DNA from 3 places in the Marinomonas rhizomae genome. Region 1 is predicted to be linked to each of the others. Evidence: predicted binding sites of a transcription regulator. Region 1 holds the regulator's gene; each other region holds the start of a gene.
The links. The regulator FNR, encoded in region 1, switches genes on or off when oxygen is low (the NO sensors DNR and NnrR bind a similar motif). The targets are predictions, from matches to a motif close to TTGATNTANATCAA.
Positions count from the first base shown of each region.

Region 2: KDW99_RS13860 (YdcH family protein) is a predicted target of FNR. The motif match lies at 2,212-2,225, and genes of this name have one in related genera.
Region 3: KDW99_RS06575 (cytochrome ubiquinol oxidase subunit I) is a predicted target of FNR. The motif match lies at 2,733-2,746, and genes of this name have one in related genera.

Region 1 is NZ_CP073343.1:2,151,642-2,162,219, forward strand. It holds gene KDW99_RS10205 (fused response regulator/phosphatase) at 1-449, shown strand, start outside; gene KDW99_RS10210 (UPF0149 family protein) at 478-1,125, opposite strand; gene KDW99_RS10215 (RecQ family ATP-dependent DNA helicase) at 1,222-2,988, shown strand; gene KDW99_RS10220 (SprT family zinc-dependent metalloprotease) at 2,979-3,503, shown strand; gene ttcA (tRNA 2-thiocytidine(32) synthetase TtcA) at 3,624-4,463, shown strand; gene KDW99_RS10230 (YfaZ family outer membrane protein) at 4,476-5,045, shown strand; gene KDW99_RS10235 (adenine phosphoribosyltransferase) at 5,107-5,649, opposite strand; gene fnr (fumarate/nitrate reduction transcriptional regulator Fnr) at 5,674-6,435, opposite strand; gene hemN (oxygen-independent coproporphyrinogen III oxidase) at 6,457-7,827, opposite strand; gene KDW99_RS10250 (alpha/beta family hydrolase) at 8,011-8,595, shown strand; gene tusA (sulfurtransferase TusA) at 8,624-8,857, shown strand; gene KDW99_RS10260 (CBS domain-containing protein) at 8,926-9,519, opposite strand; gene KDW99_RS10265 (hypothetical protein) at 9,561-9,866, opposite strand; gene adhP (alcohol dehydrogenase AdhP) at 10,077-10,578, shown strand, end outside.
Region 2 is NZ_CP073343.1:2,924,337-2,934,914, forward strand. It holds gene KDW99_RS13855 (DUF748 domain-containing protein) at 1-1,936, shown strand, start outside; gene KDW99_RS13860 (YdcH family protein) at 2,286-2,546, shown strand; gene KDW99_RS13865 (alpha-ketoglutarate-dependent dioxygenase AlkB family protein) at 2,623-3,180, opposite strand; gene KDW99_RS13870 (heparan-alpha-glucosaminide N-acetyltransferase) at 3,150-3,929, shown strand; gene nrdA (class 1a ribonucleoside-diphosphate reductase subunit alpha) at 4,229-6,493, shown strand; gene nrdB (class Ia ribonucleoside-diphosphate reductase subunit beta) at 6,658-7,791, shown strand; gene yfaE (class I ribonucleotide reductase maintenance protein YfaE) at 7,775-8,071, shown strand; gene KDW99_RS13890 (CDP-alcohol phosphatidyltransferase family protein) at 8,088-8,693, opposite strand; gene KDW99_RS13895 (alpha/beta fold hydrolase) at 8,779-9,540, shown strand; gene KDW99_RS13900 (hypothetical protein) at 9,544-10,446, opposite strand; gene KDW99_RS13905 (TonB-dependent receptor plug domain-containing protein) at 10,464-10,578, opposite strand, start outside.
Region 3 is NZ_CP073343.1:1,406,255-1,416,832, reverse strand. It holds gene cydB (cytochrome d ubiquinol oxidase subunit II) at 1-1,003, opposite strand, end outside; gene KDW99_RS06575 (cytochrome ubiquinol oxidase subunit I) at 1,005-2,579, opposite strand; gene KDW99_RS06570 (lysophospholipid acyltransferase family protein) at 2,893-4,680, opposite strand; gene KDW99_RS06565 (hypothetical protein) at 4,683-5,135, opposite strand; gene KDW99_RS06560 (YHS domain-containing (seleno)protein) at 5,159-5,602, opposite strand; gene KDW99_RS06555 (NRDE family protein) at 5,622-6,407, opposite strand; gene KDW99_RS06550 (hypothetical protein) at 6,407-6,964, opposite strand; gene KDW99_RS06545 (D-alanine--D-alanine ligase) at 6,994-8,127, opposite strand; gene KDW99_RS06540 (DedA family protein) at 8,124-8,705, opposite strand; gene KDW99_RS06535 (DUF1289 domain-containing protein) at 8,896-9,099, opposite strand; gene KDW99_RS06530 (GNAT family N-acetyltransferase) at 9,119-9,592, opposite strand; gene arfB (alternative ribosome rescue aminoacyl-tRNA hydrolase ArfB) at 9,636-10,049, opposite strand; gene hisA (phosphoribosylformimino-5-aminoimidazole carboxamide ribotide isomerase) at 10,191-10,578, shown strand, end outside.

The DNA.
Region 1 (10,578 bases):
TTCTTGTTAGCATTTTACCTGATTATATGTTTTGTGCGGGTTATCTAATCTTAATGACACAACGAGGTAACATCACTTATTGGGGCGGAGGTATGCCTAATGCTCTTATTAGACGGGTCAGTGGGGAGCTTGATTACTTACAATCTAGCCATATGCCGTTAGGTATCCTTTCGGTGAGGGAGTTTGAGGCCGATCTGCAGAGTAATCACTTAGCTAAGGGGGATACGTTAGTTATTGTGTCTGATGGGGTTTTGGAACTAAAGAACTGCCGTGATGAGATGCTTGGTGAAGATCAAGTTAAAACGCTCATCTCATGTGTATACGGCGAAGAAAATTTAATAGTTGCACAACAAAATATAGAAATAAAACTCGCTGATTATCAGGGAGAATCAGAGCAACTAGATGATATAACTCTTGTTGCCCTAAGAAGTTCTTGCTTGCCATCATGATATGCAAGCAAGGTATTCAGGCTTCAGGCTAAGATTTTTTACCGCTTTTTTTCTTGTTATTGCTCTTTGACTTCGTTTTAGGTTGAGCTTTTGGGAATGGGCGCTTTTCAGGCTCTGTGCGGAGCACCAAGAATAAATCAGTTACTACTTCTGGAATTTGCGCAATGCATGAAGCGGTTAGTTTTTCACTTTGGCGGATTTGCACAACTTCTTCATCATCAAACAAATCTGAAGCAACCATAATAGGCAGAAGCAGCTCAGCAACAACTTCTTCTTTTTCAGCCTCAAACCAGTGACTTTCTGTCATAAATACGCCTTCCATAAAACCGGTGGCCCATTCTTGCAGTTCACTGAGTTCTTCCGGTGATGAACCCATTTCAAGCTCACAAGGCACCATAAAGCCATCTTCGGATTCTAACTCTTTTTGAATATCAACAAAAAGACGAGATAGGTACTGAAGAATTTGCTTTTCTTGTTTTTCATTCTCGAATTGCGGTGTTTCTTCAAAAATAACGGGTAGCCATTTATCTTCCGCTGTCAAAGCAGGGCAAATAGATAGTGCGGTCAAGAAGCCATGAGCCATAACGAAGTTCTGGCATTCTTCATGAACTTGATCCGACTCCAAAAAATTTTCTAACGTCTCTAACTCAAGATCATCAAGAGGTTGGTGTGCCATGCAAATGTTTCCCTAATACAAATTAAGTGAGTGATTCTAGCTAAAAGAAGGCGAAAAATCGATGCAGAAAGTGCTGTGTTAAGGGATAATTCGCAAATGAATTTAAAGACGCTCACACTTTCACGTTTAGGCTACTCTGAATATCGCCCTTTGCAAGAGGAGGCGATCGATGCCTTATGCGCAGGACAGGACGTTTTACTTGCTGCACCTACTGGCGGCGGTAAGTCTTTGGCCTATCAAGCCGCTGGATTGATGCGAAATGGTGTTGCCGTCATTGTCAGTCCGTTGCTGTCTCTTATGTCCCAGCAGGTACAAGAGTTGAACAAAAAAGGCATTAGAGCCAAGTTCCTGAACTCTACTTTGAACCCTGGAGAACAAGATGACTTGGTTTGGGCTTTGCGACATCAGCATATTGACTTACTGTATTTATCTCCAGAAAAACTGGTTCAACCATCGGTTATAGGTTTTCTTCACAGCTTTGATATTTCACTATTCGCTATTGATGAAGCCCATTGCATTTCACAGTGGGGGAGTTTTTTTCGACCAGAGTACAGTCAACTTGGGCAACTAAAATCTTCATTTCCTGACGTTCCTATTATTGCTCTAACTGGCACCGTTGATCAAAAAACCATGACAACGATTCAAGGGTCATTGCAACTTAACAATTGCTTAGTATTGCGCAATAGCTTCGACCGCACCAATATTAAAATTCAAATTGCGCAAAAAAGAAAAGCCAAGCAACAAATTTTGTATTTTTTGCATCATGAGGTCCCCGGTGAAACTGGCATAATTTATTGTCGCTCACGAAAAAAAACCGAAGAGCTTGCCTTTTGGTTAAGCGATCTTGGCTTGCCAAGTTTGAGCTACCATGCCGCCATGTTAGAAGAGGACAAACAGAAGAATCATAAGATTTTTTCTGAGCAACTAGGCACGATTATGGTGGCGACCACCGCATATGGAATGGGGATTGATGTTGCCCATGTCAGGTTTGTGGTTCATTTAGATTTGCCTAGCAGTCCAGAGTCCTATTTTCAGGAAGTGGGACGTGCAGGGCGTGATGGAAAACCGGCTAAATCTCTTTTACTCTACGGCTTACAAGATATGCTGCAAGCGCAACAATTGGCAGCTCTGCAGCCTTTATCTGCAGAAAGCGAGCTACAGCATTTGAGCAGTTTATTTCGTATTTTAGAAGGACGAGGCTGTAGAAGGCAAAATTTGCTAGCGCATTTTGATGAAAGTATTCCAGCTTGCCAGCATTGTGATAGGTGTCTATCAAGCAAGTCTGAACAAAATATGACGACGGCTAGCCAAAAGCTTTTGTCTTTGATTTACCACACTAAAGGGCTACAACCTTTTTCACTGCTTATTCAAGTTTTGCTAGGTAAAAAAACCAAATCTGTTTCTGCTATTAGCGCTCAATCGCTGGCTTTATTTGGTAAAGGAAAAGAGCTGAGTGAAGTTCAGTGGAAATCGGTTATTAGGCATTTAATTGCTTATGATTACATTACACTTGGTCCTTCAAGTATTTTTACTGTACAAATCAACGAGAAATCACGAAGCGTACTGCAAGGGAAAAACCAAATTATTATCCCTAGTGAACACTATTACCCGACTCTTCAAGAAGAGCAGCTTGCAGTAGACAGTCTTAATTGGCATAAGGTTTTGGCTTGGAAGTACAGTCATGACAAAACAGATCTTAGTGAAACTCAGCTTAGGTTAATTTGTTTACATAAACCAAAATCTGTCGCTTCGTTAAGCCGTCTAACTGGCTTATCAAAAGATAAAGTGGCAGATTTTGCTGATACACTCATTAAACTCATCCATGATGTTGATCCCGAAGAGGCTGACACTCTATGCCCTTAAGTTCGCAGCAGACAAACGTAAGTCATGAAGAAGATGTGTTGAGCCTCGTTATTCAAAAGGCAAATGAGTGTTTTGATAAAGCGGATGCTTTTTTTGGCAATAAATTTAAACGCTCAACGTGTAATTTGAAGCAAAGAGGTCGGGCAGCAGGTACCGCCCACTTGCAAAAAAATGAACTGCGTTTTAATCATTTTATGTACCATCAAAACCCTGTTGAGTTCTTAGATACTGTTGTCCCTCATGAAGTTGCACACATCATCGTTTTTCAGATCTATGGCAATACGGTAAAACCTCATGGCAAGGAGTGGAAAGCGGTTATGCTTAAAGTATATGGAATTTCACCTAGCAGAACCCATTCTTTTGAGGTGCCCCCTCAAAAGCAATCTTATGAATACCATTGCGCCTGTCAAAAACATCAATTTACTAAACAACGTCATACAAGAGCCCAAAGAGGCGTTGAGTACATCTGCAAAGGTTGTCGTTCCACATTACAATTTGTTAGCAAAAATAAGTAATATTCTTAAAAGTATCGCTAAAAAATGATTTTTTATGCACTTTTGCCTTATAACCTCCATTTTTGATGCGATAGATACATCCTTATAGTAATATAGACGCGTTTTGTTTACAGCGTGTATATGATGGATTTATCTAATCGACCTAAAGAAAAATTAGAGCTTAATAAGCTCCAAAAACGCCTTCGCAGATTAACGGGCCAAGCTATTGCTGATTTCAATATGATTGAGGATGGCGATAAAGTTATGGTGTGTTTATCAGGAGGTAAAGATTCTTATACTATGCTTGAGATTTTGCGAAATCTGCAGGCAAGTGCACCGATAAGCTTCAGTATTATTGCTGTGAATCTAGACCAAAAGCAACCTGGCTTTCCGGAGCATATTTTACCTGCATACCTAGAAGAGCTTGGTGTGGATTTTCACATTCTAGAACGAGATACTTACAGCATTGTAAAAGAAATCGTTCCTGAAGGGAAAACGACATGTGGGTTGTGTTCACGCCTACGCCGTGGTTCTTTATATGGTTTTGCTGAAGAAATTGGGGCCACCAAAATTGCCCTTGGTCACCACCGAGATGACATTTTGGAGACGTTATTTTTAAACATGTTTTTTGGTGGGAAACTAAAATCCATGCCGCCTAAATTGTTGAGTGACGACGGAAAGCACGTTGTTATTCGACCATTGGCTTACTGCAAAGAAGAAGATATTGAAGCGTTTGCGACAATGAAGGAATATCCAATCATTCCATGCAATCTTTGTGGTTCACAAGAAAATTTACAAAGACAAGTCGTGAAAGACATGTTGCAAAAGTGGGAGAAGGAGTTTCCTGGGAGAACAGAAACCATGTTCTCTGCTATGCAAAACATTGTTCCCTCACACTTAGCAGACACAAACTTATTTGACTTTAAAGGCTTAAAGCAGGAACCTGCGGCTTTTGACCGATTAAATATTATTTCACTATAGGATCGTATAAAGATGTATTTCACTCATAAAGCCTTGCTTCTTACTGCTGGAATTCTAGGGTCATCATTGGTTAGTGCATCAACAGCTACTGTTGCTTTAACAAATGAAACCGTAAAAGGTGATGCGAATTTTGATATGGGGACATATGGTGTAGATGCCGGCTTTTCTTATGATAAAGACGAGAGTATCTCTACAGGATATATTGGTTTGGGTATAGAAGATTCTGACCCTACTGGCCCTTTACAGGTTGGTCTTGGTGCTCGTATATATGGAATAGACACAGATTTAAAAAATGATAGCGATATTTCGGTTGCAATTGCATTAGGTGGTTGGTATCGCTATACAATACCAGAAGCAAATCGCTTAAGTATCTTTGGTTCCCTCTACTATGCTCCAGAATCTCTTTCTTTAACTAACTTAAATCATATGTATGTTTATGAAGTTCGTGCCGAATATATGACTATGAAAAATGCACGGGCATTCGTAAGCTATGGTAAAACAAGAATTGTATATGATAATGCGGCCGGTACACGGAAAGAGGCAAATAACGGATTTGCTGTCGGTGCAACTGTAGAATTTTAATCTATTTAATAAATAAAAAAAGGTGGCTTAAGCCACCTTTTTTATTTAACCGATAAAGATATCAGTCACCATCATACGCACATAAACTGAATACTGGTATATCACTGTCTCTCAACTTCTGGCTTCCACCTAGATCAGGTAAATCTATAATGGCTGCCACTTCTTTAATATTTGCACCTTGGCTCGTTAATAGCTTGATAGCGGCTAATAGAGTGCCGCCAGTAGCGATCAAGTCATCAAACAATAGCACTTCATCACCGGCTTTCACTGCGCCTTCTTGAATTTCTAGCTCAGCTTCACCATATTCTAGAGCGTATTTCTGCGAGATAGTCTTACCAGGAAGTTTGCCTTTTTTGCGTACTAAAATCAGTGGTTTTTGTAGCTCGTAAGCGAGCACGGCTGCGATCAAAAAGCCGCGAGCATCAATACAGGCTATATGAGTGATATCCGTTGCAATATAACGATGTACGTAAGCATCTACAACCATTCTCATGCCTTTAGGATCGCTAAAAATAGGGGTGATATCCCTAAAGCTAATGCCTTCTTTTGGCCAGTCTTCTATTGTTTGAATTAGTGATTTAACGTAAAAATCGTCGTAGAGCATTACAGTATAGCCTCATTTTATGATTCAAATGCGCGCGATTTTACCACAATCACTAGCAACCCCAACGATTTTTTGAATTTCTGGGAAATCAATTATCTCAATTTCCTTACCCTCAACATGTATAAGCTCATTTTTCTGGAAGCGAGTAATAACACGACTGACCGTTTCTACAGCAAGACCTAGGTAATTACCAATTTCACCACGAGACATAGATAGACGAAAAGAGCTTGCTGAGTACCCACGTTTTTTGAATCGGTTAGATAGATTTAATAAAAAAGAAGCTACTTTTTCATCTGCATTCTTTTTTCCTAACAAAACCATCATTTGTTGATCATCTGATATTTTACGACTCATCACTTTAAATAGTTGGTGCTTTAACGATGGGATCTGTGAGGACAACTCTTCAAGATGGCTAAATGGAATCTCGCATACCGTGGTTGTTTCTAATGCTTTTGCTGAGACAGGGTAAACATTGGAGTCAATACCACTCAGACCTACCAATTCACTAGGACAGTAAAAGCCAGTGATTTGCTCTTCTCCAACTGACGTAATGTTAAAGGTTTTTAGAGTTCCTGAGCGCACTGCGTAAACAGAATTAAACGCTTCACCTTGTCGAAACAAAAACTCCCCCTTCTTAAGGGGTTTTTTTCGTTCAATAATCTGGTCTAATCTATTGATATCCTCATCCGCCAACGCAATTGGCAGGCAAAGAGCGCTCAAGCTACAGTTTTGACATTGTGAGGTAAGCGTACTGTTGAACCGTGATTGTGTGTGTGTCATTGACATGTTTATCTCCCTGATCCCGACTTATATGACTTTTGAATATTTTATAGTGCCGTTAAGATATTTATCAAAAGCCATACAAATACAGCGAATTAATAATCTACCACGCTCTGTAACCTGAATAGTGGTCTGCATTCCACTAAGATTAATTTCTAGCATCCCATCTTCCAGTATAGGAGCAAGAGCTTCAACCTCATCAGAAAAATAGTCAAAGAAGTGAATATTATACTTTTTCTCAATGACGGCTGTGTTAAGTTCAAATTGTGAGATTAGCGTCATTATAACCTGATGTCGAATTCTATCATCAAGATTACTAATATACCCTTTAGCGATGGCTAATTGTCCCTTTTCAATACTTGCTCTATAAGCGGATAAATCGGTATGGTTTTGAATGTAAACTCCATTTAAATCGCTTATGGCAGAGACGCCAAATGCAACCAAATCTGTACCTGCATGAGTTGTATAGCCTTGAAAGTTACGCTGTAGCTTACCTTGCTTCTGCGCAATTGCTAAGCTGTCGGTCGGTTTGGCGAAATGATCCATGCCGATATAATCATATCCGGCTGAAATCAGGTACTCGATACTCATTTTTAGAAGGTCTAACTTCATGCTGGATATCGGCAAACTGTCATCTGAAATTCGTCGCTGGGCGCGGAATCGATCAGGTAAGTGGGCATAGTTAAAAAGAGAAATTCGCTCTGGAGACAGTTCAACCACATGAGCCAATGTCTCTTTAAAGCCTTCAATAGATTGATAAGGTAAGCCATAAATCAGATCGAAATTAATCGATTTGATGCCCAGATCGCGAGAATATTCGACAAGGTCGGACACCATTTCAATAGGCTGTACGCGGTGAATGGCTTCTTGAACTTTTGTATCAAAATCCTGAACACCAATACTGATCCGATTAATGCCTTTTTCAGTTAATAATTTTAGTTTAGATCGGCTAATTTCTCTTGGGTCAATTTCGATGCTGTAATCTTGTGTCCCGTCATTAATTAAATTAAAATTTTGCTGAATATTATCAAACAAGACATCAATTAACGCCTCAGTCAGAAAAGTCGGCGTGCCACCACCAAAATGTAACTGTGTTACTTCTTTTGTATGATCCAGCATGAGACTACGTAATCTCATCTCTTCACCTAGTAGTTCTACGTACTCTGCGCCTTTTTCGTACTGTTTGGTGACAATTTTATTGCATGCACAGTAGTAACAAAGGTGAGCGCAAAACGGAATATGAAAATACAGGCTAAGGGGAGCCTCAGAAGGCATTAACATCTTATCAATCAGTGCAATTTTACTGATGCCAGAGTCAAACTGAGGCGCTGTCGGATAAGAAGTATAGCGGGGCCCGGATAAATCGTACTTAGCGATAAGTGAAGAATCCCAAATCATGATGCGTTCCTATTAAAATTTCTAATAGGAGTTTACCCTTTAGTGACAGAGTATTAGCTGACACAGATCAATACTTAGCAAACTGCAGGAAAAACCTTGCATTGCTTTAGTGCCAATAGGCTTTTAGCAAGGTACTAACTAAGGTTCCAATCTGTTTTAATAGAATTTTTTGAAATTATAAATATGAAATCTTTTCCTTTTTATCTTGCTCACGGCGCTGGTGCGGGACATAACAATACTTTTTTAAAGCTACTTTGCGATGCTATATCAAAACAAAGGCAACAAACTGTTGTTCCTGTGACTTTTTCATACATGAAACAGCAAGAACTTACAGGGAAGAGGAGGCCGCCACCACGGTTTAATACTCTTATTCCAGAGTACGCTCGTTGTATCGAAAATGAAGAAGCGTGTATCGTCGCTGGCAAATCAATGGGTGGACGAGTAGCAACGCAGCTTTCACACCTACCTATGACAAAGGCTGTTGTGTGTTTTGGCTTTCCTTTCTATCCTGCAGGAAAGCCTGAGAAACATCGGCTAGCCTTCCTTGAAGAGTTACAAGTGCCGTGTCTTATCATTCAGGGAACACGAGATGCACTTGGGTCATATGATTGGGTAACCCAACAATCACTACCAGATAATGTGAATATTATTTGGATAGAGGGTGCGGATCATGACTTTAAAACCCAAAAAAAATACAATAGAAGTATAGACGAGATTATTTTAGACCTAGCAGTTCAAACAAAAAGCTGGCTAGAAAAGAACACCTAAACCGAAGCTTAATATTGAGAGAAATATTATGGAACACCAAGCTCTGCTTGATGCTACAGACTTACTTTGCCCTGAGCCCGTCATGATGCTTCATGTTGAAATGCGTAAGCTGTCACCAAAAGAAGTGCTAAAAGTCATTGCAACGGATCCGTCAACAACACGTGATATTCCAAAATTTTGTCAATTCCTTGGTCACAAGCTTATGCAGCAAGTGCAAGAAGGAGATATCTATTACTATTGGATTGAAAAGAAGGCTAGTTAAAGAAGAAAGAGGCCAGATTGTCAAGATCTGGCCTCTTTCTTCTTAGCAAAATAAAAACCAAGGGGAAATTAAGCTACTCTCAGTTTTCTTGAGGGTTCTTTATGACCTAGTACTGCGCTTTGATATGTATGTGCGAAGCTAGAAAAACCAACATCGATATCCAAACGAAGCTGACGAGCGACATCGTTAGAAGAGATCAAACCACGTATAGCCTTAGTATCTTCATCGATAACCAGTAAATGCTGCAACTTATTGTTGCGCTGACTAAACAGAAGTGACTCAATATCAGAATTTTTAAGAGATGTGTAAGATAAAGCAAGTAGCGTTTCTTTCGCTCTCATCAAATCCGCCACCATGAGTTCTGATCGCTGAAAACCGTTAGCAACTTGCTTGATAAAAATATCTTCAGACAAATCTTCGAGACTAATAACTCCAATAAAATGATTGTCAGTGTCGACTACTATCTTCATACGTACATGCTCTTGTCTCATTAATTGAACAAGCTCATCCGCACGAGTATTGGACTCAATGACTCTAGGTCCCGCCTTTTGAAAGTCAGTAAAAACAGATAAAGCTGGAGAATATAGGTTTATATTTTCTGTCATTACAGGCCAAGTTAAATCGTTAACGCTTTTTGTAGATACATAAGTTAAAGTTTTCATGATAAATCCCCAATGTAAAAAAAAGATAGATTGCGCGTGGGTTATATCAATGAAAAAGGCGGGGCTCTGGGATTGGTGTGATCAATAATTTTGCTGATAGCGGGAAGGCTATAATGCGGAAAAATGACAGCCATCGAGGTAGAAGCATGAGTTGTAAATGCAATAACTGCAAAGCTGTCGGCGTCTGGCTCATTGCTTTGATCAGGAACAACTACTTCACTAAATTTTTGTTCAGTAGAGGGTTCTAACCAACGAAACTGATTTGCTTCTTGAGCATTGGCGCGCTGAGATATCGTCAATAAAGACGATACAATAACGGCAATAATCATCAGCAACTGAATTTTCATGGCAATACCTAATCCTTGTTCCGTCTTCTAAATATAGGCTTGGCACAGACTAAATCCCAGTATTTTTTATGAAATGCCGCCTATTTTCACGATCAGACCTATTACTTAAAAATTGTGACCAATTTCAATATGGTTTGATCTATGTCGCTATTTTGCTCCTCAAATTCAGCTAATCTGTATTCAAGGTTACTCATTTATTGGGAGAATGTTATGAAAGCAGCTGTTGCAAGTGAGTTTGGTGCGATTTTGAAAATTGAAGATATAGCCAAGCCCAAAATAGAGGCTCATCAAATACTCGTAAAAATTCATGCTTGCGGAGTCTGTCACACTGATTTACATGCCTGTCATGGAGATTGGCCTGTCAAGCCAACGCTGCCCTTGATTCCTGGGCACGAAGGTGTGGGCGAGGTGGTAGAGGTCGGAAGTGCTGTTACGCATTTAAAAAATGGCGATCGAGTGGGTATACCATGGTTATTTAGCGCCTGCGGGCAATGCGAATATTGCCTAAGTGGTGACGAAAATCTATGCCTTTCACAACAAAATGCCGGATATTCCGTTAATGGGAGCTATGCTGAATATTGTGCGGCTGATGCTAACTATGTTGTAAAAGTGCCTGAGGGGTTAAATTATATTGAAGCCGCGCCTTTATTTTGTGCAGGCGTCACGACCTATAAAGCGCTAAAAGTTTCGGCAACGAAGCCTGGCGACTGGG
Region 2 (10,578 bases), 770 kb from region 1:
CGATGTCAAACAAGATAAGCAGTCGGGGCTGACCGCCAACGTGGCCTCTACAACACTGGACATGAATGCACTTTCTCTATCATCAGAAAGCCTTGCCGTGCAAAACAAGCAGCTACACATTGCATTAAACGATGTCGCTTTTACTATGGATAACAATGAATCTCTTACTGCTTCATTGCTCGCCGATATCCAAAGCAAAAACCTATCAGTACAGCAAGCTGGTAACACTGCAAACTACGAAGAATTCAATTTATCTAACACGCTTTCCCTACAAAAAAACAGCGATACGCTTTCGGCTAAAAACAGCAAACTGTCCATCGATATTAAAGAGTTGAAAGGGACACAAAGTGACGAAAAGCAATTTTCATTAGGTGTCGCAAAACTGACAGCGGACCAATTGAATGTAGAACAAGCGAATCAGCAGCCTCCTGCAATAAAGGGTACTAACCTAAACTTCACCAGTGAATCGCTGGACAGCATGTTGACGAATCAGAAGCGCATTGCTTCTTGGAAAAATGCCGACATTAGCGGTCTTTCATTCACTCAGCAAGATAAAGACTTTGATGCTTCATTAGAGCAATTAAGCATCAAGGATTTAACCGTTTCCGAACAGCTTGCAAAAGAAGGTAGCAAACAAACACTTCCACCACTGGCTCATGTTGGCAGCATTCAAGTAGAGCAATTGAGCGCAAATCAAGATGGCGCGAAAATCAAGCAGATTACGACAGACTCAGCCAAGGCCAGTCTCATTTTGGATACACAGAAACGTATAGAAAATCTCGTTTTTGTCGATGTAGAACAGCAAAAAGCACCTGAGCCAGTGCTCAAAAATCCAAACGTTCCAAGGGAAAAAGACGCCAACAATGCCATTAGCAGCACTCAGGACGGAGAACAGAATCCGGCATTTAAAGCACCTTACTACGTTGTTTTAGACGCTTACGATACTACGGGGAAATCCAGTATCTATATAAAAGACAATAGCATTTCACCAGCACTGCAACGTTCTTTAGACATAGATACATTGTCATTGCGTAACCTAAACACGCAGAAAAAAGATCAAGCCACCGTGTTGGCTTTAAAAGCACGCAATGGCAAATACGCTACGTTAACAAGCGATATCACCATTTGGCCTTTGGCAGACAAACTCACCTTAAAAAGCGACGTCGTTATTCGTGAAGCGGAATTGCCACCCTACTCCTCTTATATTGCCAGCGTTTTAGGCTACCAAATTGACTCAGGACAACTGGATCTAGACTTAAAGCTTAATGCAGATAATGGCGTGTTAAATGGCAACTCGCATATCGTATTAAGGGAGTTTGATCTGGGTGGACGCAAAGAAAGCAGTTCCGCTATCAAAGCGGGCGCTGTTCCACTTAACATCGCCGTCGGCATTCTTAAAGACAGAGACAACAACATTGATCTCGATATCCCCTTGTCTGGTGATATTGAAAAACCAGAATTTGGCTGGCAGGACTTCTTGCTTCTACCGGTCCGGAAAGCATTGTACAGCGCATCAAGCACCTACTTAATGCAGACGTTTATTCCTTATGCCAATGTCATTAGCATTGCGCAATTTGCCGGTGATCAACTACTCAAAATTCGCGTAGAGCCTTTGATATTTGACGCAGAAGACGACGAATTAAACGACTCGCAAGACGCCTTTTTAAAACAACTTGTCGCCCTAATGAAAGACAAAAAAGACAGTCAGCTAAAAGCCTGTGGTGTAGCAAGCTATCTCGATCTAGGGCTTGAGAAACCACCAGTATCGATTGATAGTGATACACGGGAAGCCGCCAGCAACCTAGCACAGAAGCGCGCCGATCACTTAAAAGACTATTTGGTAAAAGAAGGCATCTCGTCATCACGAGTTTTCCTTTGCACTCCTGAAGTGGACCTATCTAAAAGCAGTAAACCAAGAGTAGAATTAAACTTCTAAGACCTCTTATTAACCGCTTTTAAAGTACATCAGACTTACCCCAAAAGCCGTGATAGAAAACCACTCTATCACGGCTTTTTAATGTCAAAAATACGCAAAGAAACCTGCGAATCAGTGCAACCTAATCTAGACTTAAACACCCTCCATTGAAAAGCAAAATAAACAGACCATAACTATATTAGAGCGTTTGAAATCCCTATCTGGGACATTTGGTAAACAGCCGACATCCCTTTGTAGCAAAGCAATTGGTCGATGTTTTAAAGACTCACTAAAACATGATCAACATCAAGAGAAGGCTACCCTAACTAGGTTAGTCTTTAACAAAAGCTAGCAAGTATAGGAGGCAATTATGCCGATTGAAGACCACAATTTAATAAACGAATTTCCTGAATATAAAGATGACATCCACCAGCTAAAAATGGACGATGCGCACTTTAAAAGACTCTATGATGAATATAATCACTTAACAAAAGAAGTGGAAAAAATGGAGCAAGAACTTACCCCAGCTCCAACCATGGAAGAAGAAAAATTAAAGAAGCAACGTCTACAGCTGAAAGACACTATACAAGGCTACATTAAGGCATCGAAACTCGCTGCTGAAAAAGCGTAGCAGTGTTATGTATATACTTAATAGAAAGCAGTTTTAATCCCTACAAATGAAGCTTTTTGGGAGAGTGAACAGGAACTCAAAGTAGGAGACGAAAGGTTAAACTTATCCTCTCCTCTTTGATCCGCTTCCTTACCGGTAAAGAATGCTGCCACAACACTTGTGTTGAAGCCGACATCACTAGCCAACTTCCATTTTCTAATTCAACGCTGTGCTTAATTTGATGATTCACTTTTAAGCGAAATAAAAAGGGTCGACTCACGCCAAGACTCAACATAGCAACAACGGGAGCCGGACCTAATATTTTCTCGTCGTCCGCATGCCAGCCCATATATTCATCACCATCTTGATACCAGTTCAATAACACCGCATTGAAAGATTGACATGCATGTTGTTCAGCCTCTTTCTTAATAGGCAACAGCCAATCAGGCCAACCAAAACCATGATGATCTTTAGCGGAATAACGATAACAAACACCGTGATCCGCTATAAATGCGACTTGGCGTGGCACCAAAACATCACGTCCAAACATAGTCAGGCTTTCCCGCTCCCACAGCACATCCGATTTAAGCTGAGACATCAACGACGGCAAGCTTGAGCTAGAAAATGAGTATCGGTATGATGGCCGAGCTTCCATTTAATTATTCACCTTGGACTTCAATGCAAACCTCTTCCGTTTTCGAGCCAACCAAACGCAGCGCATTTTTAGACGTATATCGCGGATCTGCTGTTCTACTAATGATGATCTTTCACTTCTGCTGGGACCTACGGAATTTTGGGTTTATGGAGTTTTCCATTTATGACCCTTTTTGGGTGTATTTTCGCAGCGTTATTTTAACACTTTTTCTTACGGCCATCGGTTGGTCCACTTACCTCACGCTAACCAAAGCCAAACACCCTTCATTCTGGAAACGCGATACCAAACTGTTTATTTCCGCGGCTGCAATTTCACTCGCCACATATCTTGCCGCACCTAACCAATGGATATACTTTGGCATATTACACTTTATCTTTATAGCCTCTTTGATCACCAGACCATTTGCCAAATGGCCAATTAGTTCAGCGCTGGCTGGCGCAGTCATCACAATTATCTACCATTCCACAAATTGGCTACATTTCCCAAACGCATTTTCAGTCATTACTTCTTATGTAGAGCTGCCGCAAAGAACCTTAGATATTGTATTTCCATTTCCATGGATAGGCGTTGTTTTAATTGGTCCTCTTCTTGGCTACTTGAACTCGCACAAGTGTCCAACACCAAACGCGCTAATAATAGACATTCTGGCCTTTATGGGACGCTACGCTCTGCCTATATACCTTATCCATCAAGTCATTTTATTTATACTAGTGGCAGCGTTCAAAATGGTGCTCGATTTCATTTCTTGATCACTTTTCGTGCATTCAGTGAGGTGAGTTTTTTTCATCAAAAAATAGATAAAAATAGCCCTAACGGTATTGCCAATTGCTAACTTTACGCTTCTTCAGGCAAGTAAAGTAAGTAAGCACTTAGCTATTATTTAATTATCATTTTAGAGTTTTTTTCAAGCCTTGATTTTCACTTGAATGAGCACTATTGTTCACCACAGATTATTAACAAAACACTATATGTAGTATGTTAACCAAAACAAACACACTACATAGAGTAAACCACCTCTTTTTATATCGCACTAATGGGAAGTCAATGCATGAGTACTCTCACAGTTACTAAACGTAACGGGACGACGGAAAACATCAACCTAGACAAGATTCATAAAGTCATCGCATGGGCGGCTGAAGGTCTAGACAATGTTTCCGTTTCCCAAGTAGAGCTAAAAGCACGAATTCAGTTCTTTGAGGGCATTCGAACTACAGACATTCACGAAACTCTAATCAAGTCTGCTGCAGACTTGATTTCTGAACATACGCCTGATTACCAATATCTGGCTGCTCGCTTAGCTATCTTTCACTTACGTAAAAAAGCTTTTGGTGATTTTGAGCCTCCACACCTTTATGCGCATGTAAAAAACCTAGTTCAACAAAAGCGATATGACGCTCAATTGCTAGACAAGTATTCTGAAGAAGATTTCAATCAGCTGAATGAATTCATTGACCATTCTCGTGACATGAATTTCTCCTACGCGGCCGTCAAACAGCTTGAAGGTAAATATCTAGTACAAAACCGTGTAAGCGGCGATATTTACGAAAGCCCTCAGTTTATCTACATCCTAGTTGCTGCTTGCTTGTTTGCTGAGTACGACTCAAAAGATCGCTTGAATCTTATTCGCCGTTTCTACGATGCCGTTTCTAAATTTAAGATTTCATTACCAACACCTATCATGTCTGGCATCCGTACGCCGACACGCCAGTTTAGTAGCTGTGTCCTAATTGAGTGTGGTGATTCCTTAGACTCCATCAATGCAACATCCAGCGCTATCGTCAAATACGTCAGTCAACGTGCCGGTATTGGTGTAAATGCAGGGGCTATTCGTGCATTGGGTAGCGCTATTCGTGGTGGCGAAGCCTTCCATACTGGCTGCATCCCATTCTACAAACATTTCCAAACCGCCGTAAAAAGCTGTTCTCAAGGTGGTGTTCGTGGTGGTGCAGCGACTGTTTTCTATCCAATCTGGCACCTTGAAGTCGAAAGCCTACTAGTATTAAAAAACAACCGTGGTGTAGAAGAAAACCGCGTTCGCCACTTAGACTATGGCGTTCAGTTCAACCGTTTAATGTACCAACGTTTGATTAAAGGCGGTAACATAACGCTATTTAGCCCCTCTGACGTCCCAGGTCTATACGACGCCTTCTTTGCCGATCAAGAAGAATTCGATCGCCTATACACCATGTATGAGCAAGATCCTTCTATCCGCAAGCAAACCGTTAAAGCAACAGAGTTGTTTACTTTGTTTGCTTCTGAGCGTGCAAGCACTGGCCGTATATACCTACAGAACGTGGATCATTGTAATACTCACAGCCCATTCGATCCCAAAGTTGCACCAGTCAAACAAAGTAACTTGTGTTTGGAGATCGCGCTTCCAACCAAACCACTAAATCGCATTGATGACCCAGAAGGCGAGATTGCACTTTGTACATTATCTGCGTTTAACCTAGGTGCCCTAGAGAACCTAGACGAGCTTGAAGAATTGTCTGAGCTGATCGTCCGTGCACTAGATGCACTGTTGGATTACCAAAACTACCCAATTCCAGCAGCACAACGTGCAACTGAACTACGCCGCACATTAGGTGTAGGTGTTATTAACTACGCTTACTACTTGGCGAAAAACGGTGTTAAATACTCTGACGGCAGCGCAAACGAGCTCACTCATAAAACGTTTGAAGCAATTCAGTACTTCTTATTGAAAGCCTCTAACAAGCTAGCGAAAGAGTTTGGTCCATGCTTGGCTTTTAACGAAACAACATACTCTAAAGGCATCTTGCCAATCGACTCTTACAAAAAAGAAATCGATAACATTGTTTCTAACGAATTGATCTATGATTGGGAAACGTTACGTTCTGAGATCGTTGCTCACGGTCTACGTAACTCAACACTGACAGCATTGATGCCATCAGAAACGTCTTCTCAGATCAGCAACGCAACTAACGGTATCGAGCCTCCTCGTGGTTTCGTGTCTGTTAAAGCAAGTAAAGACGGTATTTTAAAGCAAGTAGTTCCTGAATTTGAACGTCTAAAGGACAACTATGAGCTGTTGTGGACTATCCCATCAAACGATGGCTATCTACAATTAGTTGGTATCATGCAAAAATTTGTCGATCAAGCGATCTCTGCTAACACCAACTATGATCCTCAAAAATTTGAGTCACAAAAGGTACCAATGAAGGTCATTTTGAAAGACCTACTAACCGCTTACAAACTTGGTGTAAAAACCCTTTACTACCATAACACTCGCGATGGTGCTGATGATAAACAAGAAGACATGGACGATTGTGCTGGCGGTGCTTGCAAAATCTAATCGGTCAGCCATCGCACACAGATCTGTTGCATGATCTGACAAGCAGAGCCTCATATGGATGAGGCTTTGCTACGTTTACTGCTTTAATGAAACCTAAAATCTATTAATAACTAGGGCATTTTCTTATTGAACATGCCCTACGCTTTTGAGGAATACCCTGAAACATGAGTTACTCGACTTTCAACCGCAAGCACTTCGATAGCACAAAAGAACCTATGTTCTTTGGTGAAAATGTCAACGTTGCTCGCTATGATCAGCAAAAGCATCCTATTTTTGAAAAGCTAATCGAAAAGCAATTGTCTTTCTTTTGGCGCCCTGAAGAAGTCGATCTATCTACTGATCGCAAAGACTTTCAACGTTTAGAAGAGCACGAACAACACATCTTCTTAAGTAACCTTAAGTACCAAACTCTGCTAGACAGCGTGCAAGGTCGCTCGCCAAACGTTGCTTTATTACCGATTGTCTCTTTGCCTGAATTAGAAACGTGGATCGAGACGTGGTCTTTCAGTGAAACGATTCACAGCCGTTCCTACACACACATCATTCGTAACATCGTTAACGATCCCACCAAGATTTTTGATGATATTGTGACAAATGAAGAAATAACCAAACGTGCTGATAGTGTTTCTATCTACTATGACCGTCTAATTGAAATGGTCAATTTGTACAACACCATGGGCATGGGAACCTTTGATATTCCAGGTAAAGGCGAAATTGAAATTTCTATGCCTAAACTTAAAAAGGCCCTTTACCTGACAATTGCTTCCGTCAATGTGTTAGAAGCGATTCGCTTCTATGTAAGCTTTGCTTGTAGCTTCGCCTTTGCTGAACGCACTCTAATGGAAGGCAACGCTAAGATTATCAAGCTGATCGCTCGTGATGAAGCCTTGCATTTAACAGGCACTCAGCACATGTTGAACCTAATGGCTTCCGGTAGAGATGACCCAGAGATGGCGGTGATTGCTGAAGAATGCCAAAACGAGGTTCGCCAAATCTTCATCGAAGCGGCGGAACAAGAAAAAGAATGGGCAAAATACCTATTCAAAGACGGCTCAATGATCGGTCTTAACTCTCAAATTTTAGGCCAATATGTTGAATACATTACTAACGTACGTATGCAAGCGGTTGGACTTGAAACTTGTTTCGACACCAAACACAACCCAATCCCTTGGATAAACGCTTGGTTGGTGAGTGATAATGTTCAAGTTGCCCCACAAGAAGCAGAAATCAGCTCTTACCTAGTAGGACAAACGGACAATAGCTTAGACGATTCAGACTTTGATGACTTCGACCTCTGATCCCAAAGCCCCAGAAAAAAAAGACCAAGTACATCGCGTACTCTTAGGGAAAAAACAAATTCTTGTCACAGAGGATGAGCCCTTACTGGTACAACTTGAACGAGCTGGTATTCACGTTGAATACCAGTGTCGTGAGGGATATTGCTCTTCGTGCTCAATCAAGCTCTTATGGGGAAATGTTATGTACCCATTTGAGCCTCTAGCGTGGGTGCAAAGCGGTTATTTGTTAGCTTGCTGTGCTATTGTCAAAAGTGACATTGAAATCGCTTTTTTCGATTAAAGCTTGCACTGAGAGTTTAAGATAATGTTCGGTAACCTGCATAAATTCGGGTTGCCGTCGTTATCCAACACATCAAACCGAAAACATACGCCATGACAGCAAAGTAACTTGGGAACAAACAAATCAATATTAGCAACGCTATGGTTTCTGTCCCTTCCGCTAGACCACCTAAAAAATACAGCGATTTACGACCATAGTCTAAGCGCTCTATTTTTTGCTTCTCTGCCATGATAGCAAACGCTAAAAAACTACTCCCCGTTCCCATAAAAGAAAAAATCAAAAAGCTCGCGGCTAGCGCGTTCTCCAACGGATTCATCAAAGCAAAACCAAAAATCACCGCTGAATAAAAAATAAAATCCAAAGTGATGTCTAAATATCCGCCTAAATCGGTGGGCCCCTGCACTCTTGCCACAGCACCATCTAAACCATCCATCACTCTATTAATGATCACGCACAGCAACGCCAATGACGTATTTCCAAAATACAAAGCAGGCAACACCATCATGCCAAAAGCAAAGCCAAACAAAGTAATCCAATTGGCTTTAATGCCCAATTTATCGATCACCACTGCTGTAATCCGCAAAGGATGTTTCAAGCTCTTTATAAAAAACGTGTCTAACATTCAAACAACTACCTTGATTCTATAGGGACGAAACTTTCCAAGACTTGATACAATGTATCTATATTCACTTCCACACAAGGCTCCTATGATACACGCAAAGCAATATGGCTCATCTGGCCCAAATCTTATTGTCATACATGGTTTATTTGGTAATGCTGACAACTGGCACTCCATTGCACAAAGCTTGGCTGAACATTTCACAGTGCACTGTATCGATCTTCCTAACCATGGTAAATCAGACAGTATGTCTGATGCCAGCTATCCAAAAATGGCAGAAGCGATATTCGACTGGGCTGAGCTCAATAAAATAAACACTTTTTACCTTCTCGGCCACTCAATGGGTGGAAAAGTCGCTATGCAGATGGCTGCAAACGCACCTGTGGGAAAAATTGAAAAACTCATCGTGGTTGATATCTCTCCAGTTGATTACCAACCAAGTCATACCCGTATCTTAGAAGGATTAAAGGCTATTGAGAAATCACAGCCAGCCTCAAGAAAAGAAGCCGATGCCCTGCTAAGCTCATACGAATCAAATTTAGCAGTCAGACAGTTCTTACTGAAAAACCTAGTGAGAAGTGAGCAAGGCTTTACTCTGGAGCTCTCTGTCAACAACATAGCAGATAGTTATTCTACCATCCTAGAAAAGCCAGTTATGGAAAATGTAGTAGACATACCAACGCTATTTATCAAAGGCGAGAACTCAGATTATATCGTGGCACAACACCAAGAAGCGATCATGGCTCTTTTCCCTAATGCCAGCTTTAAAATCATCACAGACGCTGGTCATTGGCTACATGCAGAAAAGCCACTCCCCTTTACCAGCCTGGTAAAACGTTTTTTACAGTAAGCACTAACATGCCGTTTCCGAACAAAGACCATATTTATCTTTCAAATAAGAAGGGGACGGCAATACGACACCGTGAGATTTGATGAGATAAGGATTAAAACTCACCCGCAACTTGTCAGGGTATACAGCAGGCAAAAGAATCTCTCTTGTCTGCCATACGCCAATTTGATTGGCCAATATGCCTAGCTTGGTGCCTGTATCAGAATAAACAGCAAATAAAGAACCCGCTCGAACAAAAGCGAAAGACGGGCCAATCATGACACGTTGCTTATGAAACAGTAACTTTAATACATCCTGAGCTATACGATTCTTATAAAGCTCCGTATCAACCAATGAAAACACCATGATTGAATCTTCTAAAACAAAATTGATGGCCTTCAAAACAGAGAGTCGGTCGCTTTCTGTTTTCATAAACTGGAACTCAAAACCATATTGAGCAGCCTGATCTTGCATTTCTTGCTCATCAACCAAGAGATTATCACTGTAGAGCATAGCCAGTGGTTTACGGTCAAACCAAACCGCTTTTAGCAATGCTAATCGTTTATCCAAAGGCGCTCCGGAAAATACCGCTGTATTCGGTATTGAACATTGCGCTTGGGCTTTAAGGTATTCCTCTTTACCGATGAAAATAGCCATAACCGCCCCTTCAGATACTGATGAGCAAACTTGACTAAAGCTATCCACTCCAATTGCCACCATAACGTCTTCTTCTTTCAGAGAAGACACATTTTGCAGAAATAAAGAACGACGCACTGGGATCAGCTGACTGTCTTCAGGCAGTAATTTAGAAAGTTGGAATGATAGAGAACGTACTGAACTTTCTTCAATATCATGGACTATATAAATCGCTGCAGACACGTGCATGGATGTCAGCAGCAAAAAAATAATAGAAAAAATCCTTTTCACTTTTCTATTTATCCAAGCTAGAAAGTGATATTCGTGTAAACATAAGCAAACGTATCTTCCGTTATATTATTGTGCTTAGAAACCAGTGCGTTATTATCCAAACGCGTTTCTGCCCCAAAACCCATGGTTGCT
Region 3 (10,578 bases), 750 kb from region 1:
TGTTTTCACTAGACGTCGCATCCCACATAGTCAAACTCATGTTTGGAAAACTTGAAGACGGCATCAAGAATGGGAACATTGACCCACCAGCTGTCACGATAATGCCAGCAATGCCCAGTGATGAACTCAAGAAAGACAAAGCGCCTTTTCTCATCACGGCAGTCAGTGCTGCGAACAACATACCTGCAATACCGATAAGCGGAGCCAACATAAGTGCAGGCACTTTGTCATAGTTAGCCAACCAAGCGCCAGCTTGAACTTCTGCTGTTTTCATCAAAGGTGTTACAACTGCATTGCCATCAACAGCGCTGGTCAAAACATAACCATCAATACCGTAAGCCAACCACACACCCGCTAAGATGAACAACACAGCGGCCAAGGCACCTGTGACTGCAGTGATACGACTGGCTTTTTCAAGTAGCGCATCATCTGTCTTCATTTGTAACCAAGCACCGCCTTGCGTCATTAGCATTAGCAAGCTGACCAAACCACAAAGAATCGCAAATGGGTTTAGCAGAGCAAAGAAAGAACCGGTGTAAGTGGCACGCATATATTGATCAAATTCGAACGGCACGCCTTGCAATAAGTTACCAAACGCTACACCGAAAATAATTGGCGGAACAGCTGAACCAAAAGTGATTCCCCAGTCCCAGCTTGTACGCCATTTGGTATTTTCTAGTTTTGAACGGTAGTCAAAGCCAATTGGGCGAAAGAATAGCGCGGCCAAAACCAACAACATTGCAAAGTAGAAACCAGAGAAGGCTGTCGCATACACCACAGGCCAAGCGGCAAATAACGCACCGCCAGCTGTAATAAACCAAACTTGGTTGCCGTCCCAGTGAGGGGCAATCGAGTTGATCATGATACGGCGTTCAGAATCCGTACCACCGATCACTTTAAGCAGACTGCCTACGCCCATATCAAAGCCATCAGTCACAGCGAAACCAATCAGTAAGACACCGATCAATACCCACCAAATCACTTTTAATAATTCGTAATCCATCTTATACCTCCTGCTTTAGCTGAGCCGTTTCTTGTTCAAGTGCGTAACGCCCAGTATGCAAACTAGAAGGGCCTTGTTTCGCAAAGCGAATCATCAAGTACATCTCAGCAATTAGGAACGCTGTGTAAAGAAGTCCGAAGCCTGCAAGGCTGATCCAGATCTCTGTTGCTGTTAGGCTAGAGACCGCAACATGAACCGGTAATATTTCACCAATAGCCCAAGGCTGACGACCGTATTCCGCAACAAACCAACCTGCTTCATTGGCAATCCAAGGAAGTGGCAAACAAATTACGATAAATTTCAGGAACAAAGGACTTTGACCAATGCGACGACGCGCGTTTTGGTAAAAAGCCGCAGCGAAGACAAACAGCATTAGGAAACCACAGCCGACCATGATGCGGAAGGCAAAGAACAATGGCGCAACTTGCGGAATAGAGTATTCAACCGCTTGATCGATCTCTTCAGATGTCACTTTGTTCATGTCTTCGTTGAATGCTGTTACCAATAAACCGTAACCAAGATCGTCTTTTACTTTCTCGAAGTTTTCTTTTACTAGCGGATCCGTTGAACCGCTGCGTAACTTCTCAAGCAACTGGTTGGCATAAATACCATTGATAATACGTTGGCGGTTATGCTCTTTCAGCTCTTTGATGCCCGTTACTTCTTTATCTAGAGAGCGTGTTGCGATCAAGCCCATTAGCCCAGGAATTTTGATAGCAAATTCGGTTTCTTCAAGCTCTTGATTCGGGAAGCCGATTAAGGTGAAGTCTGCTGGTGCTTCTTGTGTTTCCCACTCCGCTTCAACCGCTGCTAATTTCACTTTTTGCACTTCGCCTAGCTCATAACCTGATTCGTCACCTAAAAGGATAACGCTCAAGATAGACGCTAAACCAAACGCAGACGCGATGGCAAAAGAGCGACGAGCAAACGCAAGGTCACGGCCTTTCAATAAGTAGTAGCTTGAAATAACCAGAACAAACATCGCCCCTGTTGTATAGCCAGCCGATACAGTGTGAACAAATTTCACCTGCGCCACTGGATTTAATATCAAAGCACCAAAGTCGACGAGTTCCATACGCATGGTTTCGTAGTTGAACTCTGACCCTACTGGGTTTTGCATCCAGCCATTGGCGATCAAGATCCACAAAGCCGACAAGTTAGAACCTAGCGCTACGCCCCAAGTCACCATTAAATGTTTCACTTTACTGAGGCGATCCCAGCCAAAGAAAAATAAACCAACCAATGTCGACTCAAGGAAGAAAGCCATCAAGCCTTCAATGGCCAAAGGGGCACCAAAAATATCGCCAACGTAATGAGAGTAGTAAGACCAGTTAGTCCCGAACTGGAACTCCATTGTCAAACCCGTTGTTACACCTAGCGCAAAGTTAATACCAAAAAGTTTACCCCAAAACTTCACCATGTCTTTGTAGACTTGCTTACCGGTAATTACATAGACAGACTCCATGATTGCCAATAAGAAAGCCATCCCTAGTGTTAAAGGGACAAACAAATAGTGGTACAGAGCAGTGAAAGCAAACTGAAATCGCGATAAATCCACTACAGCTTCGTTAATCATATAGCTTCAACCCATTCATTTGATTGAGAAAAAAAGACGATCGTAGACACTTATTTGATTGAGTGTTCTTGTTATCCAACGCCCACCGAAGCCTCAAAACATTTCAAGGCTTACTATAAGGCCAGATTATGAGTGCTGTTTTGATTTGAAACATTGCGTTAGATCAAGATAAAGAGAGTGAAAGGAATAAGTAGTAAAAAAGATTGTTTGAAGAGGTGATGAAAGGGTTCTAAAACATGAAGATAAAAAACCAAACATGATCATGGAGGCTGTGACGCATTTCGTTCAGCCACCATGATTGCTATCTCTTGGGCTATTTTTTCAAGACTGTTTCTAAGTATCGCTTAGCGTCCTCTTGTCCCATGTATTTTGCCAAAATAGACAAAGGCACCTCTTTTAAATTCACCACGATCAAGCCGTCCAGTGAGTTGTGAAACGCTGGGTCGACATTAAAGCACACTAGCTTACCGTTCATTTTTAAGTACTGACGAATCAATACGGGCAAACCTTTTCCTTGTTCCATTCGCGATAAGACTTTAGAAAGCAATGTGACACTCGCCAAGGAAGACAACAAATTAGGCTGCCAAAATACCGACCCGCTGTTGCGCAGTGGCGTCGATGGCATCACCAAGCTGGCTTTTTCTTTATCGTAATAATGAATCGACAAGGTTGCGGCGATCAATTGACGCGCCGTATGGCTGTATTCATTACTGATGCTGACAGGGCCAAATAAATGCGTATATTTTGGATTTCGAGAAGCAAAGGTAGCAATCCCCTTCCATAGCAAGAGCAGCGAATTTAAATTCTTTTGATACTTGGCTGCGACAACCGAACGCCCCATCTCAATGCTGTGATCTAGGCTATCGATAAACGCTTGGTCATAGTTAAACAAGCTGCGTGAGTACAACCCTTTTAAGCCATGCGCTTCAATAAGCTTATCCACTAACCCCATTCGATAAGCCCCGACGACTTCTTTATTGCCATGATGCCAAACAAACAATTGATGATAATAAAGGTCGTATTCATCCACGTCACAGGCCAAACCACTACCCTCGCCCACCGCGCGGAAGTTTTCTTCACGGATACGGCCAATGTCTTGCATCAGCAAGGGGATCGATTGCGTTGGTGCGCAATAAACACGGAACTCGCCTTGTTGTAACAACAGCATCTCGTCTGGCAGACTGGCAATTTCTTCGTCTAGGAGACTTAGATCAATCGGCGCGATAATAGGTAAATCGGCACTATCATGTTGAACAACCAATTCATGAGCATGTTGAGGGCTCATTAAATAGGTATTCAAACGTAAGTAGCGGACAAGATCTTGATTGCTTTCAAACTGGCTCACTTCCGCAAACGGTATGGCACTGCCGATAGAAATCTCAATGACTGAGGATTCTTTATTAAGTAGCTCTCGGCCCAACATAGCGGTTCGTAGCAAAGGATGGATACGACCGGCTTGATAAAACAACTCGCTATTTTTGCCATTAATAAAAATCGGCACCGTCGTCGCTTCGCTGCGCTTTAAGAAATTAGCGACCGACTGACTCCATTCAATGTCGGCTAATGCTCGTTTTTCTATCGACTTTTCTGCTGACTGATCATTAGATTTTTTCGGATAAGTGGACACTTCCCCTGCAGGAAAAACAATCAACACACCGCCCTCAGCCAAATGGCGATGAGCATCTCGAATCGCCTTGCCATTGGTACGTTGCGCCAATTTACCGCCAAAAACATCCACGCCAATAAATAAGTCACTGATTTCTGGCAAACGCTTAAGTAACTCATTGGCCAGTACTTTTACATCACTGCGAACGCGTCCAACTAGGTCCGCCAAGACCACACCTTCAATCGCGCCAAGAGGATGGTTGGCAACAATGACCACAGGCCCATTTTGGGGAATATCCTCAGCAGCACCTTTGGCAATGGAATAATCAATGTTCAACGCTTCAAGGGTATAACGCATAAATTCAAAGCTGGTCTGGCTGCTGGGCCTTTGTTGATACAAGCGATCTAATTTAGCGAGTCCTGTCGCCCATTCAAGAACGGATTCTCCAACGCCAAATGGCGTGATTCTTTTTAAACGAAAAGGACTGGCTAACATAATCAGACTCCGCTATTGATAATTTTGTTTAGGATGCCTTGTGGATTTTTAAGATCCCGAAGCGATAAAAACACCGCACATAACCAAACCAAACACGCCATGATAAATAGCAAACCACCGTCATTGCCGACGACTTCACCGACTGCGTTAAACTCAGGCATCACCACGCCAAGCGGAGTAAATAGGTGAAAAATAATCGCACCAGTCATTATCCCCAGCGCCATCAAAGCCCCCAAGCCATGCCAACGAGTAAAGAGTAAAACAGCAGCAATCAGTTCGGCCACACCAATAATGTAACCACCGTAATGACCGAAGAATTCCAAACCAGACCAAGCCCCCAACACGCCAAAGATATGGTCGGTTTCGTAGGAACCAGTGAATTTAAAAAACAGCGACTGCACAAACACAAAGGCGATAAACACCGTTGGTACATATTTCACAATTTGCTTATTCATTTTATTGACCTTATTTATAAGTATTATTTTTTACCGATCAGGCTTGGCCAATTGGCATCCGCTTGTTTGATGTGCAACGCAGGATCTTGATCCCACTTGCGTTTAATGTTGTCGTCATAATTCAGATACAGCTTGCCATCGACCACGGCCCAATCTTTTGGATCAGAAGAGGCGAAGTCGTTCTTGGCAGACACAGCCCAAGCGCAATAGCCACCATATTGCGGAGCGTATTTTTCAGGTTCAGCTTTGAACATATCCAGATGCTGTTGCGAGGCAAAATACCAATCAGCGCCTTTATATTCAGTGACGAACTTGGCACTGCCTTCGGCCGGTTTTTGGTCCGTAAAGTAAGCAACCGTGTCATAGCCGCTAAGTGCTTTATTACTAAAATAGCCGGTGTAAATTTCATCTTGCGCAAACGCCAGACTGCTCATAAACAAGGCTAAAAACATCATTAAACGTGTCATAACAACTCCTAAATTTTGATTAATAAGAACCACTAACGAGGGAAACCTTTTCGTGAAAACACGTGTCTTGAGAACGATTGCTTTGAAAACCATTGTCTTGAAAACAATAGCTCTGAGACGCCAACGCTTGTGGCGTTAAATTCGAGCAAGGCGATCCGGCTACATAGCTCATTTGAAAATTGTCTTTTGTGACCTGAATCCGAGTAAAACTCACGGTTTGAGCGTCTTCTCTGTGCATACAAACCGAAAAATGAGACTGTTCTGGATGGTGCTGAGAATGAAACAACAGCAAATCGTCAGCGCTTGCGACGGTGAGTTCCTCATAGATGGATTGTCGATAGGTCGTAACTGTTTCTAGTTCCACTGCAGACGAAAAATGCGGTGATATGGCGTAATCAATAGCGACGCGTTCACCATCCCATTGGAATTCCCGCACCTTTTCACAGCCAAATTCAAAGGCTAATAAAGTAAAAGGTGCAAACTGCTGAAGATCCAACAGGGCAAACTGCAGCTCAACTTGACTGATACTTGTCGTACTGGATAAATGCTTTAATAATTGCCCACGACTAACCAGCTCACCGGCGGGATTTTTGCCTTGATAATTATTCAGCAAACAAAGCGACAACCCTTGCTCATTTAAACTAATCCAACTGCCTTTGCCGACAGGGTCCACTGGCATCAACACCTGAACACCCTGCTGTAAAAAGAACTGAGGTGGCAACGCTGGCGCACGTGCTTTTTGTTCGTCACGATTGAAAAACAATTGATAACCTGACTCATCAATCCACCAAGAAACCGAGCACATTATGATTGCCCTCGTAAAAACGTTGCGGTGGCGGGTGCAATGCCAAAATCTTCATCAATGCTTTTATTCATTAAACTGGCGGCCACCTTCACCATGGCAAAATGATGATTCGCATGCAGCGCCGCAAAGGTAATTTCACGCTCTAAGGTCGACGACATAAGGCAAGCTTGCGTATGCGAAACAGAGACTTCGGTCAAAACATTCACGTTTTTCTTAAGCTCTTTTTCCGATAAGCCAGTAAGCCAGTTTGTCAGCTCGTCGATTTCAACTAAGGCAACAGAGCGCGATGTTTCCACCCTATGACCACGACGACGTTGGTTATAATCAATCACTATTCCCGCTTGATAAACGGCATTAAAGACATCTAACCAATGACGAAAATGCTCACCAATAGAACTGTTCACCACAGGCTTCATCGACGCTTGATAAGCGTCATCGTCGAGCATCTGTAAGCAACGAGACGCCTGAGCAAACACCTCAAGACAACCTTGCACCGTTGGCACATAGGTCGCTGCGGGGAAGTCACTGACTTGTTTTTTTTTCAATACCGATTGCATAGGTTTTCCTTACAAGAACGTCTCTTAATTTAATCAGTAGCCGGATAGTGCTGAATAAGTGCTTTTTCTTCTCGCCAGGCTTTTAACAAAGCTCGAATCGTCGGCGATTTAAAACCACGCTTTTTCTGCAAGGCGCCTATCTCGAACAAAATTCGATACTGCTTTAGCAAGGTGCTGAAAATTTCGGATAACCTGGTATTGCGGTCCCAAATATGTGTGGCTTCACTGCTGGCACCATTCATTTCTAAAATAGAAAAGTTTTCACCTGCCATAAAAGACTCAATATCAGCAAACTTGATGTCTAAACGGCCGTAGTAGTAGCCATCCACATCTTTTAAGATCTCATCCAATTTGCGCGTTAATGCTTGCGTGATGTATTGATTGCCATTACGAAAAATCGAGCCACGGCTGTGACTGCCAGCAAACGCGAGAGGATATTCCTCACCGTCTGCGGGAATCCAATCCAGCTTTTGTGTATGACGTGGGAAATACAAATGCGCTAACTGACCGGCTCGCGGGCAACGCTCAATCAGCTGTCTTAAACTGTGCGTGCCGTCACCGACAACACTGGGGGTGTATTTCAAGGTGATGGAAATAATCTCGCCCTGTTCCTGCCCTGGATAACGCACATAGAAGACACCTGCTTCCGCTTGATATGGCGCTTTACGTTGCAGTAGAAACTGAGCGGAGATAGGAAACGTTTGAATATAGTCATGAAGTTGCGCTGTGGATTTCAGTAGCTTGACACCAACACCACGACACCCTAAATCTGGCTTAGCCACAATGGGAAATGACAACTGCGCGACGTCCATTGCTTGCTGTGCGTCTTCTAATTGAACAGCAACGCTCTCTTGGTTTTTCGTCAGGGTAATAAAAGGCTCAATCCATTGCTTGGCTACTGGGCCAGCCAAATTCAATATGTCTGTTTTGGACTCGCCCACCATGCCGCTCAACTTGATGCTAGGATTGGCAATTAAAGGCAAACAAACATCGCCGTGACGCACACCAAGTAACAGACTCTGCACGACCACTGGCGCGTAAAAAAACCAGCTTGGCATGAATTCATAAGGTGAAATACTCGCTTCCTCTTCAACTTGGAGCAGCGGCATTCCAGCATTAATTCTATTTGGCGCAATGAACTGCCCCTCAACCATGGCACTCATGACATACCTCGCGTAAACGATTTATTAAGAAAACGATTCATTAAAAACAACAGACCAAATGCCACAGGAATAAGTAGCCATTTCAGCTCTGAAACTTGCATAAAAACACTGCTACCTATTTGGTAAATTAGTGTGAACACCACCAGCGTCCAAATAGAAGTAGCAAGCAGAACAGCACTAAAAAAGACAGGTAACGGAATGACGAGAAAACCACTTAAGGTAAAACCAATGGTTCTTAAGCCGGGAATAAAACGAATTAAGAAAAGGTTCAAAAAAGCACGCTGGGTCAGCTTTTGTCTCACGACTTTAAACGAAGAATTGGTTAAGGCTCGATAGCGTAACCATCTGACTTTTCGGGCGTAACGCCCCAAGACATACAAGCCCAAATCCCCCGTCGCGATGCCAATAAAAATCGACATTAATGCAAGTGAAGAAGGCAAGTCCCCATGGGCAGACAAGGTCGCCGCTGTTGCGATGGCAAGGTCTTCGAGTAAATAAGACAAGAGCACAATGCCAACACACAACAAGGTCAGCGACGCTGTTCCCGATGTTAGCCATACTTGTAATTCTGCAATCAAGGTAAGTTACCTACCTATATCATCTAAAAACTTGGAAAGGTCCAAGCGCTCATATTCTGTTTCTGAAGATTAGACGTGGGCAGATATCACTTTCTTACACAAATATTTGAAAAATTAATTTAAAGCAGAACTGAATGCGCCAAATAAGGTAAAGGCGAGGAAGTAAATATTGAAAATTGCTGAGGGAATATTAAGGATGTAGGAAGTCGTGCTTCTTTTTTCGTATTGAGCAATTAGCCAAAACCTCTAATTTCTGACTTTGTGTCGATTTTTGCCAATCCATGATTTCAGTAATGGTTCGATAACAGCCCACACAAACGTCGTCACCATCAAGGCAGCACTGACGAATACAAGGGCTTTTTATATTGGGATCGGTTTTATGTGTTTCTGACATAATTTGCAGACCACTACTTTTAGACAATGTTCTTAGACATATTATAGCCAGTCACCACAAAACCTATTTTTTCGTACAAGGCAAAGGCGCGTTTATTGTGGTAAGCCACTCTGAGCTTAATCTGATGAATGCCGTCATTTTTAAGTCGTTCTTCAAGTTCACTCATGGCATGTCTACCAAATTGTTTACTGCGATGAGGCTCATTAATATAAAAATCGCAAATAAACGCCGTTTGGTCTTCAGCATTGATTGAGTACCAAAGATAACCAATCAACGTGTTTTGCTGGTTAATGCTTGTCTCAATACAGAGCAATACTTGGCTATCACTGTCGACACCCGTAGGGAAGCTTTTTGACAGATCTTGTTCTGCTAATACAAGGGCATCAGTGATAGAACGCCCATAATTTAAGGCAATTTCTTGACTGTAATCTTCGATAAAATATTCACTAAATGCGGGAAATTCTGCTTGGCGCATTTTTCGTAGCATAATCATGTTTCTCTCTCCCTAAAATAATACGGCTGGGGGTAATGGATGGCTAATCCCAATTACTACGGCGCAAACTTTTGATTTGGCCTTTTTGCTTTTTCTTATCAATCCGTTTTTTCTGCGAAGAGCGTGATGGTTTGGTCGGTCTACGCGCTTTTTGCACACGTACCGCTTCAAGAATCAGCTCTTTCAGTCTTGCCAGTGCATCTTCTCGGTTTAACTCTTGGGTTCGATGTTGCTGTGCCTTAAGCACAATGTCGCCGTCTTTGGTAAGACGAGAATCGCTTAATGCTAACAAACGCTCTTTATAAAATTCAGGCAAAGAAGAGCTGGCGACATTGAATCTAAGATGGATGGCAGAAGAGACTTTATTGACGTTTTGACCGCCTGCGCCTTGCGCTCGGATAGCGGTTAATTCAATTTCGTGGTCTGGGATCGCCACGGCGAGGGTAATTTGTAGCATGATGGCAGCTTTATGTTTCTTTCTATTGAAATGGCCGACGATTATAACAGGCTTAAGAAGTGTTTGCTTTGGTGCATCGTTTATCAGTACATTATCGGTTACAATCGCCGTTTCATTTTCAGACTAGATAGGAGTTTTTTTGTGACCCAATTCCGTCCTTGTATCGATCTACACCAAGGCAAGGTTAAGCAAATTGTTGGTGGAAGTCTAAATGACACAGGTGCCACAGAGAACTTTATCAGCGAATACAATGCTGAACATTACGCAAATATGTATCGTGAGCATGGCCTAGTTGGTGGTCATGTTATTGCTTTAGGTAAGGGCAACCAAGAAGAAGCACTTAGCGCCCTTCGCGCTTACCCTGATGGTTTGCAATTTGGCGGCGGTGTTAACAGTAGCAATGCTGAAGGTTACTTAAAAGCAGGAGCTTCTCACGTTATTGTAACGTCTTATTTATTCGAAAATGGTGAATTCTCTTGGGATCGCTTAGATAAAATAAAACGAGAAACAGGTACTGATCGTTTAGTGC